DNA from 2 places in the Cetobacterium sp. NK01 genome. Region 2 is predicted to be linked to the other one. Evidence: riboswitches for the same ligand, from Rfam matches in the RefSeq annotation. Region 2 holds a riboswitch; the other holds the start of a gene.

Region 1 (7,728 bases), on a different contig from region 2:
TTTATTTATGATTTATAACTATAATAATGTTATTGCTACAAAATTTCATGGACTAAAAGAACTCTCTATAAAAAAATTAAAAGAATTCTTTAAAATCGCATCTCCAGTTATCTTTAATGATATTATGTGGATTTTAGGAATTTCTACTTATTCTATTGCTTATGCTAAACTTGGAGTTAATGCCACTGCAACTATGCAGATTGCAATAACTGTTAATAACATGTTCAATATTTTTGGTATTGGTATTGGTGCAGCTTCAGCTATTATAATAGGAAATAAAATTGGTGCCGGATTAAAAGAAGAAGCTTATTCTCTATCTATTAAAATCTCGCAATTTGGAGTTTTTCTTGGGATTATTATAGGAATAATATTCTATTTTATTTCTCCACTTTTCGTTGGCGTATTCAAAATAACTCCAGAAACTGCTAAAAATGTAATTACAGTTTTAAAAATAATGGCATTCTTTATTCCTGCAAGATTTTATGCTATTATACAAGTAATAGGTACTTTAAGAGGTGGTGGAGATGTTGTTTACGCAATAACTACTGAGATGATTGGAATTTGGATTATTGGAATTCCAATGGCTTTTGCTGCTATTCACTTTATCCCTGGACTATCTATAACAACACTATACTTTATAATCTGTTTAGAGGAGCTTGTTAAATGTGCTATAACTTATCCTCGTGTTACGTCTTATAAATGGATTAGAAGTTTAGTTTAATTTAGGAGGATTTATGCTATCTTTAATTATTTTACTTATTGGAGTTTTATTTTTAGTCTTTGGAGCTAATTTTCTTGTTGATGGAGCATCAGTAATAGCAAAAAGATTTAATATTCCTAATATTGTCATCGGACTTACTATAGTAGCTTTTGGTACCTCTGCTCCTGAGCTTGTGGTAAATGTCATTTCTGCACTTAATGGCAAATCTGCTATTACTTTAGGAAATGTTATTGGAAGTAATGTTATAAATGTTCTTGTTATTTTAGGAATCACATCTATTATTTATCCTTTGACAGTAGCTAGAAATACAGTAAGATTTGAGATTCCTATAGCTCTTTTTGCATCAGTTTTAACATATGTCTTATCTAAGAATGGAGTTTTAACTCGAGTTGATGGCTTTATATTACTTGGTTTTTTCCTTTTATTCCTTATGTATAACACATATTTAACAGTTACAAATAGAGAAGAAAGTGAACTTGAAGTTAAAAATTATACTTTACCTATTGCTATCGGTGTTACTGTTCTTGGTTTCATTCTCCTTGTATTTGGAGGAAAATTTATTGTTGATTCTGCTGTTAATTTAGCAAGAAATTTTGGAATTTCTGAAAGAGTCATCTCAGTTACAGTCGTTTCTCTAGGAACATCTTTACCTGAACTGGCAACTTCAGTTGTTGCCGCTTTTAAGAAAAATACGGATATTGCAATTGGTAACGTTGTTGGTTCTAATATTTTTAATACATTCTTTATTCTGGGAATATCTGCTGTTATTACTCCGATAGATGTTCCTAATAACGCATTTATAGATTTAATTTTAAATATGGTTTCTTCTATACTTCTTTTAGCCTTTGTCTTAAGAAACTATAGATTAAATAGAGTTCATGGACTTTTATTTTTAAGTGTTTACTCTACATATTTATACTCTCTTTTTAAATAAAATAAAAAGGAGGAGATTAAAATTAAAATAATATATGAGAATGAAGATTCACCTATTGGAATAGTTCAAATTATACATGGTATGAGCGAGTATTCTGATCGATACCTTGAGTTTGCAGTTTTTTTAAATATAAATAGATATATTGTTGTTTTATCTGATCATAGAGGTCATGGTCAAGAAGCTTTAGAAAATAAAACTTTGGGAATGTTTAGTGATTCTTTTGACATTTTAGTTTTTGATCAAGTTAATATAAGTAAAGCTATAAAAGAGCAATTCCCAAAACTACCTATTTTTATTTTAGGCCATAGTATGGGATCTTTTATAGCACAAAAACATATGAAAGTATATTCTAAGGAACAATTCAATTATATTTTCATGGGGAGTTGTTACGAAAGAAAACTTATGACTTTTATTGGAAAAGCTCTTTTTAAATCAATATCTCTTTTAACAGATAATCCTAAAAAAATTTTTAATAAAATCATTTTTTTAGGAGCTAACTCAAAAATTAATGACAAAAATAAGAATAGTTCATCTTGGTTAAGTAGAGATCCTAAAGTCGTAGAAAATTTTTTAAAAGATCCTCATTGTGGGTTTAGTTATACTCCTAAATTTTATTATAATTTTTTAGATTTTTTATCTAAACTTTATGAAGAAAATAGCTTTAATTTCGTGAATAGAAATACTCCTATTTTAATTATCTCTGGAGAATCTGATCCTATTGGTCTTTATGGAGTTGGTGTAAAATCTCTTTATCATTTTTATTTTAACTTAGGTTTTAAAAACATTTCATTAAAACTTTACAAAAACTGTAGGCATGAAATTTTAAATGAATTAAATAAACATGATGTATATAAAGATATATTATTTTGGTTAAACAAAAAAGGAAGAAATTAATCTTCCTTTTTTTTATTTTAATACTTTTCTTTTTAAAATTTTAAATTCTGATATTATACTTCGATGCTCTAATTTTTTTATATCCTGACTATTTATCTTAAAAAAATATTGAATTAATGGTCCAACACATAATGAAGATATAACTGTTCCAATACCTATTGTTCCTCCTAAAATATATCCAAAACTTAGAACAACTATCTCAATACATGTCTTAATTTTCCATAATGGATATTTTGATTTTTTTGTTAAAATAACCATTAAACCATCTCTTGGTCCACATCCCAACCCTGTGGATATATAAACATAACAACCATAGCTAAATATTAATATTCCCACTATCAAGATTATTATTTTTTTTAATAGTAAATCTCCTTTAGGAATTATATCTAAATAAATATACATATCTATGAAGACTCCAACTAACAAAAAATTTATTATAGTTCCGCTTCCAATTGGTTGCTTTAAAAAAATACTAAATAAAACAACAAATGCTCCAACTAATAAATTAGCCTCTCCTAAAGTTATTCCTATTGTTTTGTTTAATCCTTGATTTAAAACATCCCATGGTGATAATCCTAAATTTGAATTTAAAATAGTTACCACACCTAGTGCACATAGTAACAACCCTATCATCAACTTTAAATATTTTAATAATTCATGCTTCATTGTTTTTTTCCTTTCGTAATTTTTCTTGAAATATTATATCACTTTTAAAGAAAAAAGAAAATTTTATTTGATTTTTTTTTAATTTGATGTACAATAACCTTGCTAGGGGTGCCTTTTAGGCTGAGAGACTTTTATGAAAAAGTTAACCCTTCGAACCTGATTTGGTTAAAACCAACGTAGGGAAGCTATTTTATTTAGTTATTCAATTAACTTTTTAAGAAAGCTATACTCTTACGGGTATGGCTTTTTTTTATAAAATAGCCACCTTAAAATTTATAGGGAGGTCGTTTAATTTGAATTTTAAATTTAATGGAGAGTTACAAAAACTTAATTCCAAAAGTACAATTAAAGAGTTTTTACATTCTTTAAATTTAGATACTAAGGGAGTTATTATTTTGCTTAATGATAACATTTTAAAGAAAGAAGAGTTAGATATATCTATTGAAGAGGGATGTTCTATTGAAGTTTTAAATTTTGTGTGTGGAGGTTAAATATGGATAAATTGTTTATTGGTGGGGTAGAATTCAGTAACCGTCTTATAACTGGAAGTGGTAAATTTTCAAACTATTCTTTAATTAATGAAATGTTAGAGAAATGTGGTAGTGAAATGATAACAGTTGCTTTAAGAAGAGTTGATTTAACTGGAAAAAGTGAAAATATATTAAAATATATTCCTCAAAATATAAAGCTTCTTCCAAATACAAGTGGAGCTAGAACTGCTGATGAAGCTATTAAAATAGCTAGAATTGCAAAAGCTGCTGGATGTGGAAATTTTATTAAAATTGAAATTATTAGTGATATGAAGTATTTAATGCCTGATAACGAAGAAACTATTAAAGCTACAGAGGTGTTGTCTAAAGAGGGATTTATTGTTATGCCATATATTAATCCAGATTTAGTTGTAGCTAAAAAATTAGAGCTTGCTGGAGCTGCAGCTATAATGCCTCTTGGAGCACCAATAGGTTCAAACAGAGGTCTTTTAACAAAACCTATGATTGGAATTCTTGTTGAAAATTGTAAGTTACCTATCATTGTTGATGCTGGAATTGGTAAACCATCTCATGCTTGTGAAGCCATGGAAATGGGATGCAGTGCTGTTCTTGTTGATACTGCTATTGCTACTAGTGGTGATCCTGTTAAAATGGCTATAGCTTTTAATAAAGCTGTTCAAGCTGGTCGAGAAGCATATTTAGCCAAATGTGGAAAAATAAGCAATAATGCTATTGCTTCATCACCATTAACTGGATTTTTAAGGGATTAGTGAAGAAATATGAAAGATATTTTAAAATGTTACGAATCTTTTGATTATAATAATTTTTTTAATAATTTAACTATTTCTGATATAGCATCTATTATTGAAAAAAGTGGTGATAAAATTTTAGATGATTTTGAATTTTTAGCCTTATTGTCTCCAAAAGCTTCTCAATTACTAGAGGATATGGCAATAAAAGCTAACTCTATAACCGAACAATATTTTGGTAGAGAAATACATATATATGCGCCCTTATATATATCAAATATTTGTGATAATGAATGTAGTTATTGTGGTTTTAAACATTCTAACCCAATTAAACGACGACACCTAACTTTTGATGAAATCGAAAAAGAAGCTTTATTTATTTCTAAAACCCTTGGAATTCACAGTATTATTTTATTAACTGGAGAAAGTTCTATTAATTCTGTAAACTATTTAAAAAAAGCCATTAAAATTTTAAAAAAATATTTTTCTACAGTTATAATTGAAGTTCAACCTCTATCCCAAAAAGAATATAAAATTTTATTTGAAACGGGACTTGATGGTGTCACAGTTTATCAAGAGTGCTATAATAAGGAAACTTATTCAAAATATCATTTAAAAGGAAATAAAACAGACTTTTTTTATCGACTAGAAACTCCTGAAAGAGCCGCTATGGCAAATTTAAGATCAATCAATATAGGTACTTTATTCGGTTTAGGAACTCCCATTGAAGAAGCCTTTTTATCAGGAGTTCATTTAAAATATTTAATAAATAAATTCTTAGGCTCTCAGTTTTCGATCTCTCTTCCTCGAATTAAAGAAGCTTATAGAAATATAAAACCTGAAAATATAGTTAATGATAGAGAATTTGTTCAATTTCTTTTAGCTTATCGGCTAACTTTTCCCACGGTAAGTATTAATATTTCTACCAGAGAAAGTAAAGAGTTTAGAGACAATCTACTACCTTTAGGTGTAACTAAATATTCAGCTGGATCTGTCACAGAAGTTGGAGGTTATTCTCTTTCTAATAGTTCTGAACCTCAATTTGAAACAGACGATCATAGAACAGTTAATGAAATTGTAAATATGTTAAAATTAAAAGGATATCAACCTATTTTTAAAGATTGGGAAGGTAGTTTATGATTAAAATTGGGATTGCCGGATGTGGTGGTATTGGATCAAATGTAGCTATGAATCTTGTTAGGGCTGGTCTTGAAAATTTTATTTTAGTCGACTTTGACAAAGTTGAAGAATCAAATTTAAATAGACAATTCTTTTTTAAAAAACAAATAGGCTCCTATAAAGCTTTAGTTTTGGAGGAAAATTTAAAAAATATCAATCCAAATTTAAATATAGATTCTTTTGTAGAAAAAATTTATGAAGGAAATATTTCAAATTTTTTTACAAATTGTGATATTATAGTTGAAGCCTTTGATAAAAAAGAGTTTAAGACTCTCTTAATTGAAAATTATTCAAATAAATATATTGTTTCTGCAAATGGAATCGGCGGAAGAGAACTGGAAAGTGTTAAAACATTAACACTAAAAAAATTAAATATAGTAGGAGATTTTTATAGTGATATCTCAAACTACAAAACTTATTCAACAAAAGTTATGTTTATAGCTTGTATTATGGCAAATAAAATTTTAGATATACTAGGAGGATTTCCAAATGAAAAATTTTAAACTCCCTATTGGAGTCTACGCAATAACAGATTCTAAATCTGGAAAAAATAAGGATTTTTTAGAATATTGTGAAGAGCTTTTAAAAGGTGGCGCTAAAATTATACAGTATAGAGAGAAAAGTAGAGATTTAAAAAAACTTTTAAAGGAAGCAAAATCTTTAAGAATACTTACAAAAAAATATAACGCTATTTTTATTGTTAATGATCATCTTGATATAGCTCTTTTATCTGAAGCTGATGGAATACATATTGGCCAAGATGATCTTCCTATTAAAGATATTAGAAATCTTTTAGGAGACGATAAAATTATCGGAATATCCACTCATAATCCAGCTGAAGCACGACAAGCTTTACTTGATGGAGCTGATTATATTGGAGTGGGGCCTATTTTTTATACTGAAACTAAAGAAGATGTTTGTGCTCCTGTAACTCTAGAATATCTAGAGTTTGTCAATAAAAATATAGATTTACCCTATGTTGCTATTGGTGGGATAAAAGAAAGTAATATTCAACAAGTTCTTTTTAAAGGAGCTAAGTCTATTTGTCTAGTTTCTGAACTAGTTGGAGCTGTTAATACTTTAGAAACTACTAAAAAAATCAATAATATTATTATTGATTGGCACACTAAATAAAAAATAGAGAATCTCGAAGATTTGAGATTCTCTATTTTTTATTATTTTTATATTCCTAAAACCATTTTATTTCTCATAAGATTACATTTATCCTCAAGCTCTTTTAGTTTAGACTTACTTGTATAAATAAACTCTTTATTTTTAAAAATAATTATCTCTTCTTTAAAATCTAAAACTTCTATTAAATTCAGATTTATAATAGTTCCTCGATCTAATTTGTAAAAAATATTTGTATGAGTTATTTTTTCTTCAACTTCAGAGAAATTTTTCTTTATATCAAAGATTTCTGAATTTACAAGATGAAATTCTGTTCTTCTAGAAATACTTGAATACGTTATATAATTTATCTCAGAGAAATTATATATTCCTCTTTTAAAACTATCAAAAAGGTAAAATGCTGTTATTTTAATATCTTTTTTTTCTAGTTGCTGTATATATTCTTCCAATTCAAAGATATCTTTTCTTACAATACAATCATCAACTAAATTGCTCAAAAATAATCTTCTCATCTCTCTAGTATCATTTTCTCCTACTAATGCAATTATTTTCAAGTCTCTTTTTTTATACTCAATTAACTTTTCTTCTAACGCTTCAGTTTTAGAATCAATTATAATTACATCTATACTTTCTAATTCTTTTACTTCTTTCCTTAAATCAATATATTTATATGAAATTATTTCAGTTAGTATTATTTTTAAGTTATTATCTACATCTATGCCTAGTATCATTTAAATCAACTCCTCATATAAAGAGTCTAAACGCACTTTGCTAACAATACTTGAAATTTTATCCGAGAGGTCTATCAAAAAGTTTTGTTCCTCTATTGTTAAAGGCATATCTCCCTCTTTAACAAATATAAGTGCGATATATTTATTCTCATTAAAACTAACTCTATATGCATAATCATAATCTTTTAGCTTTAAGTTTTCTTTAGAAATTACTGTTGAACCATCCTCCTTT
Region 2 (7,728 bases):
TATCTTAAATTTTTTTATTCCAAAACAATCTAAAAGTTCCTCTATTCTAGGTATTTGAGCTACTAAATCCTCTGGCGCTGCATCTCTTTGAGCTTTATATTCTTTATATATTTCACTTCTTTTTAAAGTGGCTCTTTTTACATCAAAAGCAGCTCCTATATAATCAGGATTTAATTGATTTATAATACTCATAAGAGTATTAACAAATCCATATACCGCTCCTGTTGGTTCATTTTTAGTTCTAAAATTTAAATTTCCATAAAAAGCTCTATACATTATTGCACTCACATCTAATAAAACTGCTTTTTTCATTTTTTTCCCCTTTCTACAATTTACATTTTTCATAATATTATACCATATTCAATACCTTAGTTAAAAAAATTATTTTATAAATAAATATTATTTTTTTTATTTTTCTGTTATAATCTCTGTGTATAAACTAAAATATAGGAGGTATTTATGAATCTAGTCGTATTAATTGGACGTTTAACTAGAGATCCTGAACTTAAATTTGGTCAAAGCGGAAAAGCATACTCAAGATTTAGTTTAGCAGTTGACAGACCTTTTTCTAAAGGAGAAGCTGACTTTATTAACTGTGTTGCTTTTGGAAAAACAGCTGAACTTATCGGTGAATACTTAAGAAAAGGTAGAAAAGTTGCTGTTAATGGTAGACTTCAAATGAATAGATATGAGGTAAACGGAGAAAAAAGAACAAGTTATGACGTACTTGTTGAAAGCATGGAATTTGTTGAAGGAAGAGGAGAAGCATCTGCACCATCTGATTTTGCTCCAACGCCATCTTATTCAGCACCTAAAGTTGCTGAGCAATCTTCTAATGATGACTTTGGTGGATCATCTTTTGATGAAGATGAGTTTCCATTCTAATAATTAAATAATATTTTAAACTACTAGGGGTGCCCTTTGGCTGAGACTTACCCTTAGAACCTGATCTAGTTAATACTAGCGTAGGGAAGTAGTTAATTATCACTTTTATTTTATAATTGTGTATATAAAGCTATTTTCCTATTTTTTGGAAGATAGCTTTTTTTATTTATATAAATTTTTACAGGAGGTTTTTTATGTTTTCAAAAGAGTTATACAAAAGTGCAAAAGAAATTTGGAATAGCTACTACACCCATCCATTTGTAAGAGGAATCGGTGAGGGTTCTCTAGAAAAAGATAAATTTAAATTCTATATTATCCAAGATTATATCTACCTTCTTGATTATGCAAAACTTTTTGCATTAGGTGTTATAAAAAGTAAAAATGAAAGTGATATGAAAAAATTTGCTGCACTTACAGATGGAATTCTAAATTCTGAAATGGGAATACACAGAGTTTATATGAAAAAATTAGGAATTACTGAACTAGATATTGCATCAGAAAAACCAACTCTTGATAATACTTCATATACTAGTTACATGCTCTCGGTAGCTCACTGTGGTGATATAAAAGAAGTGGCTGTTGCTGCTCTTTCTTGTATGTGGAGTTATGAAATGATTGGTTTGAAGTTAAAAGAACTCTATGGTTCTAGCGATGAATTCTATGGTGAATGGATTGAATGTTACTCTTCTTCTAGATACAAAGAGTTAACTAATTGGAATATTGAGCTAGTTGAAAAATATTGCCAAAATATTTCAGCAGAAGAAAAAGAACATTTAAAAACAATTTTTATTAATTGTAGTATTTACGAGTATAAATTTTGGGATATGTCTTATAAGGAGTCTTTTTAACATGAATATGCTTGAAGTAAAAAATTTAACTTTTAAATACGATAATCATAACTTTATTTTAGACAATCTTTCATTTAATATAAAACATAATGAACTAATTAGTATAGTAGGTGGAAGTGGGTGTGGAAAATCAACACTCATAAAAATATTAGCAGGAATTGAAAAAAATTTTAATGGCACTGTTCAGTTAAAAAGTATATCTTATATGCCACAATCAAATACTCTTTTGCCATGGAGAACTATTTTAGAAAATATACTTTTACCAATTGAAATAAAAAAAGGAAATAAAAAGATAGAAAAAGGAAAAGCCATCTCTCTCCTAAAACGTTTTGATTTATTAGAATATTCAGATAGTTATCCTAAAGAGCTTTCTGGAGGAATGAAACAGCGTATCTCGCTTATTCGTACATTAATGAGTGGTGGAGACTTGCTTCTCTTAGACGAACCTTTTTCAGCTTTAGATGCTATAACTAGAGAGGATTTACAAAATTGGCTTTTAAATCTAATATCAACACTTAAAAAAAGTATGATTTTTATCACTCATGATATTGATGAAGCAATCTTTCTATCTCATAGAATTTTTGTTTGTTCAAAAAAACCTCTTTCTAAATTTAAAGAGTTTTTAGTTCCTGAAAATATAACTCTTGAAAAAAAAATACATCTGAGAAAAGAGATTCTTTCTATTATTAAAGGAGATAACTTTTATGAAAAAAATTAATTTTTCTCTAATCTCTCTTTTTTCATTTTTTATACTATGGGAAGTTCTAGGAAGATATATTAATAAAGGTTATATTCTTCCTACTCCTTTAAATATATTAAAAAAAATCTGGATTCTCAAAGAAAGTCTTTTCTTTATACATTTACCAGCTACACTCAATATTGCAGTGATTTCTTTAATATTAACTATTTTATTAGGTCTATTTTTAGCTATCTCTATGGATTTTAGTCATATAGTATACAGTTGTATCCATCCTTTAATTATAACTAGCCAAACTATTCCTATTACTGCTCTAGCTCCTATTTTTATCTTATGGTTTGGTTACTCCATTTGGAGTAAAGTTGTGGTTGCTGTAATTATATCTTTTTTCCCAGTTACAATAACTATATATAACGGTTTACAAAATGTAGAAAAAGATGAGATTAATTATTTTAAAAGTCTTAAAGCAAGTAAAACACAAATTTTTTTAAAGTTAAAATTGCCTAGAGCCCTTCCCAATTTTTTTTCAGCTCTTAAAATGAGTATTCCTCTTGTTTTAATTGGAGCAGCTATTGGAGAATGGTTAGGCGCTACATCTGGTCTTGGATATTTTAGTAAAAGAATGATGTCTCAATTAGATGGTGCTGGAGTTTTTGCACCTATAGTTATTATATCTTTACTTGCTATAACTTTAGTACAAATTATAACTATATTCGAAAATATAATATTACATTGGAGGAGCAAATGAAAAAAATACTTACTGTTTTAATACTTGTTACTTTATTACTAAGTTGCAATTCAAAAAAAGAGGATAATTTAAAAGAAGTTTCTATAATTTTAGATTGGTATCCTAATGCTGTACACTCTTTTCTTTACACAGCTGTTGAAAAAGGATATTTTAAAGATGAAGGAATAAAATTAAACATAATTTACCCCTCTTCACCTAGTGATTCTTTAACTTTGCCTGCTGCAAAAAAAGCTGATATAGGAATCTCTTATTTAAATAGTGTCATTATGGCAAGAGCTAATGAAAACGTTCCTATAAAATCTTTTGGTGCAATACTCCAAAGATCCGTTAATACAGTTATATCTTTAAAAGAAAAAAATATAACTTCTCCAAAAGATTTTCAAAATAAAATTGCAGGTACTAGTGGTGGAGTTCTTTCTGAAACGTATTTAAAATCAATGATGATTTCTCAAAATTTAGATCCTAACTCTCTTAAAATTACTGATGTAGGATTTGAACTTCTAACATCTATGATTACAAATCAAGTTGATTTTACAATTGGAAATATGATTAATCATGAAGTTCCTGTTATTAAAGAGAAAGGTATAGATATAAACTATTTTTTAATTGATAACTTTGGAATTCCTCAAGCATACGAACTTATTTTAGTTGCTAATGATGAACTTTTAAACCAAAATAAAGATACTTATACAAAAGTTCTAAAAGCTATGCAAAAAGGATTTGAAGATGTTAAGAACAATCCTAGTGAATCTTTAAATCTTCTTCTTTCAAAACAAGCTGTTGATCAATTTCCACTAAGTGAAACTGTAGAAAAGGAAAGTTTAGAAATTTTACTACCAATAATGGAAACACCTCAAAATAAATTTTTAACTCAAACTAAGAAAATTTGGGAAAATAATGTTAATTGGTTATACGAAAATGGTATCATTCAAAAAAAACTTCCAGCTGAAAATTTTATATATCAATTTTAAATTTTTTAATATATAATACCCTTTAGAAATAAATTTTTGGAGGGATTATTTTGAAACAAATTCGCTCTCTTTGGAGAGAAAATAGAAGTGAAATTCTATCTATTTTTACTATTGCTTTACCTACTATTGTAGATATGTTTGTGCAAACACTACTTGGATTTTTTGATTTAATTATGGTTGGACGATTAGGTCCAGAAGCTATTGCTTCTGTCGGTTTAGGAACTGCTCCAATTTTAACTGTTATTCCAATATTTTTCGCAATCAGTGTTGGAACTACAGCTATGGTCAGTCGTGCATTTGGAGCTAAAAATTATAATGAAGCTAAAGAGGGGATGAGTCAAAGTTTAATCTTAGGAGTTCCTGCAGCTTTCATCGTTACTTTTATCTTTATTATTTTCGGTAAAAATATCCTTGGAATTATTAGTAAAAACCAACCTATAACAGATGCTTTAAATTATTTAAAAGTTGTTTCTTTAGGAATTCCTTTTTTGTGCTTTAACATTATTTTTTCATATGGATTTAGATCTATTAACAAAGCTAAAATTCCAATGATTAATAATACAATTAGTATTTTTTCAAATATATTACTTAATTATATCTTTATCTTTGTTTTAAATCTTGGAGTTTTTGGTGCTGGAGTAGCTACAACAATATCTAGAGGAATAGTTACTTTAATATTTTCATTCTTAATAATATATAAAAAAAATTATTGTATTGCATTAAGTAAAAAAGATTTTAAAATAAATAAAGAGATTTGTAGACGGCTTTTAAAAGTTGGATTACCCTCTGCTGGAGAACAAGGAATATTTAGAATTGGGATGCTTATTTTTGAAGCTATGGTTATAAACTTAGGAACACTTCAATACGCAGCACATAAAATAGCTTTAACTGCAGAGTCTTTCTCCTTCAATTTAGGACTTGGATTCTCTGTTGCTGGTACTGCTCTTGTTGGACAGCACTTAGGAGCAAAACAGTATCAAGAAGCGAAAAAAGCTGGCTATTTAAACATGTTTTTAGCTATGGGAGTTATGACTGCATTTGGATTTATTTTTATGATTTTTCCAAAATTTGTAATTTCAATGTTTACAAAGGAACAATCTATAGTTCCTATGGCAAGTTCTGCCCTTAGAATCGTATCTATCGCTCAGCCTATTTTAGCGGTTTCAATGGTTTTAAGTGGTGCTTTAAGAGGAGCTGGAGATACTAAATCTGTTCTTTGGATTACATCTATTGGTGTATTTTTAGTTAGAATTCCACTTACATATCTATTCTTATATATATTTAACTTTGGTTTAAATGGTGCTTGGATGGTAATGATTGTAGATTTAACATATCGTGGGTTAGCGTGTTTGTATAGATTTAGACAAGGAAAATGGAGGTATATTGAAGTATAATTATGATAATACAAATTTTTGGAAAAAAGAGCTGTAACGAAACTAAAAAAGTTCAACGATTTTTTAAAGAAAGAGGAATTAAAACTCAATTTATTGATTTACTTGAGAAAGCTCCCTCAAAAAAAGAGTTTGAAAATTTCTTAAAATACTATGATTTAAATGACTTTTTAGATATTGAAGGAAAAGAGTATAAAAAAAGAAACCTAGAATATATGGTTTATGACACAATGGATTTGCTTCTAGAGAGTCCTATTCTTTTTAAAACTCCTATTATTAGATCAGATAAGGGTGTTATTTTAGGATATAATCCCGAAAAATTAAAAAATATATAATAAAAAATCCTCATTAAAGAAACTATCTTCGATGAGGATTTTTTATTACTCATATTTAATTAAGGCTTTTCTATACTTCTCTTTAAACCACTCTCTTAAATCTTGTGGTTCTAATATTTCAACTTCATCTAAAAAAAAACTAAAATATCTTTTTGCTTTTTCATGTGAACATTCTAATATATACTCATCTTTATCGATTTTTATAACTTGTGGTCTATTTGTTTCTATTTCATTAAATATCTTTTTTCCACCTGTTGTTAATTTAATCTTAATATATTGTCCAAAAGATATAAAAGGATCAAAATTATCTTTCATTTTATCTATAAACTCTTTATCTCTTAGCTTAAAAGATGTATTTTTTATATAAATTGATTTTATATATTTAATCTTATAGTTTTTCCATTTTCCTTCTCTCAAATTATAACAAAATAGATAATTCATAACCTCTAGCTTAGAACTTTCAATCAAATATGGTTCAACTTCAATATTTTTTTCATCTCGAAAAACTATCTTGATTGTTCTTTTCTCTTTTATTGAATAATTTATTCTTTCAACTATCTCTTTAAATAAAAAACATTCTCTCTTTTTCTTTCCTAAACTAGCATATTCAATTAAAATTTCTCTAAAGAACTCTGATTCATTTTGAATATTATTTTCCTCTAAAAAATTATAATATCCTTCTAAGTTTTTTTTATTTAAATTAAATTGAATAACTGAAGTTTCTCCTTTATAAGGATAAATAAATTTCTTCTCTTGGTTTTCCTTTATTTTTTCTGCATATATATAATTTAATAACGTATTTTTTTTTATAAAAAATTCCTCAATATCATTTTCTAAAATCTCAACTATTTTTCTAGGTAAAGTCACTCTTATTTTTTTTTCCATATTTCACCCCAATGAAATCGTTATCTAGTGGCTATTATATCATGAAAATAACTATTTTTTTATAAATTTATTTATGATATAGTTATAATATAAATATTCTAGGAGGTTTTACTTTGGATATCGTATATGAAATAAAACAAAGGTATAACAGTTTTTCCCAAAAAGAAAAAGATATCGCTAATTATATACTCAAACATAAAGATAATATTGAAAATATATCAATCACCAACCTTTCAAAAGCAACGGGAGCATCTACCTCTACAATAACTAGATTTTCTAAAAAAATTAATTGCGATAGTTTTGTTCAAATGAAAATTAAGTTAAATACAACTTTTAATAACCCTCTTCCTAAAGAAAATGATCTTTTCTCAGCTGTTCATAACTATTATACAGAGGTAATCGAAAAAACAAACCAATTAATCAATAAAAAACTTATTTTAAAAGTTGTTGAAGAGATAAAAAAAGCTAAAAGAATTTACATATATGGGGTAGGAAGCTCTGGACTTACTGCACATGAATTTATGCAAAGACTTTTAAGAATGGGATTTAACGTTTCTAGTATCACTGATTCTCATATGATGATTATAAATAGTGCTATTGTTTCAGCTGATGATCTTGTTATTGGAATATCTATTTCTGGTGAAACAAAAGAGATTGTGGATTCTTTAAGAGTTTCTCAAAAAAATGGTGCCCATACAATTGGAGTTACAAGTTTTCCTAATAGTTCCATAAAAAAATTTTCCAACGATTTAATTTTGATTTGTGCTTCAGATTTTATTCATAAAAGAGATTTTATTAACACTCAATTCTCAACTATGTATCTTTTTGACCTAATCTCTACAATTCTTTTATCTAACAAGGATTTAAGAAAAAAAATGCAATTAACAATTGAAGCAATTTTAAAATAAACAGCTTAAAAGCTGTTTTTTTGTTGTAATTTTAATATTTATGTGATATATTCATACTAT

What was found. Region 2 has a riboswitch for thiamine pyrophosphate ahead of tenA (thiaminase II). Riboswitches for the same ligand answer to the same signal wherever they lie in the genome.
Region 1: linked by a shared signal. The riboswitch ahead of thiS (sulfur carrier protein ThiS) and the one ahead of tenA (thiaminase II) in region 2 are both predicted to bind thiamine pyrophosphate.

Annotation. Positions count from the first base shown of each region.
Region 1 covers NZ_JANIBO010000002.1:341,749-349,476, forward strand. The annotation lists gene NON08_RS10825 (MATE family efflux transporter) at 1-721, shown strand, start outside; gene NON08_RS10830 (calcium/sodium antiporter) at 735-1,655, shown strand; gene NON08_RS10835 (alpha/beta fold hydrolase) at 1,716-2,549, shown strand; gene NON08_RS10840 (YczE/YyaS/YitT family protein) at 2,562-3,215, opposite strand; TPP riboswitch at 3,310-3,415, shown strand; gene thiS (sulfur carrier protein ThiS) at 3,509-3,706, shown strand; gene NON08_RS10850 (thiazole synthase) at 3,709-4,476, shown strand; gene thiH (2-iminoacetate synthase ThiH) at 4,486-5,595, shown strand; gene thiF (sulfur carrier protein ThiS adenylyltransferase ThiF) at 5,592-6,137, shown strand; gene thiE (thiamine phosphate synthase) at 6,124-6,768, shown strand; gene NON08_RS10870 (LytTR family transcriptional regulator DNA-binding domain-containing protein) at 6,816-7,496, opposite strand; gene NON08_RS10875 (hypothetical protein) at 7,497-7,728, opposite strand, start outside.
Region 2 covers NZ_JANIBO010000001.1:361,722-369,449, forward strand. The annotation lists gene polA (DNA polymerase I) at 1-312, opposite strand, end outside; gene NON08_RS01795 (single-stranded DNA-binding protein) at 460-885, shown strand; TPP riboswitch at 901-989, shown strand; gene tenA (thiaminase II) at 1,080-1,733, shown strand; gene NON08_RS01805 (ATP-binding cassette domain-containing protein) at 1,735-2,451, shown strand; gene NON08_RS01810 (ABC transporter permease) at 2,438-3,178, shown strand; gene NON08_RS01815 (ABC transporter substrate-binding protein) at 3,175-4,149, shown strand; gene NON08_RS01820 (MATE family efflux transporter) at 4,200-5,543, shown strand; gene NON08_RS01825 (arsenate reductase family protein) at 5,546-5,875, shown strand; gene NON08_RS01830 (WYL domain-containing protein) at 5,921-6,760, opposite strand; gene NON08_RS01835 (MurR/RpiR family transcriptional regulator) at 6,874-7,668, shown strand.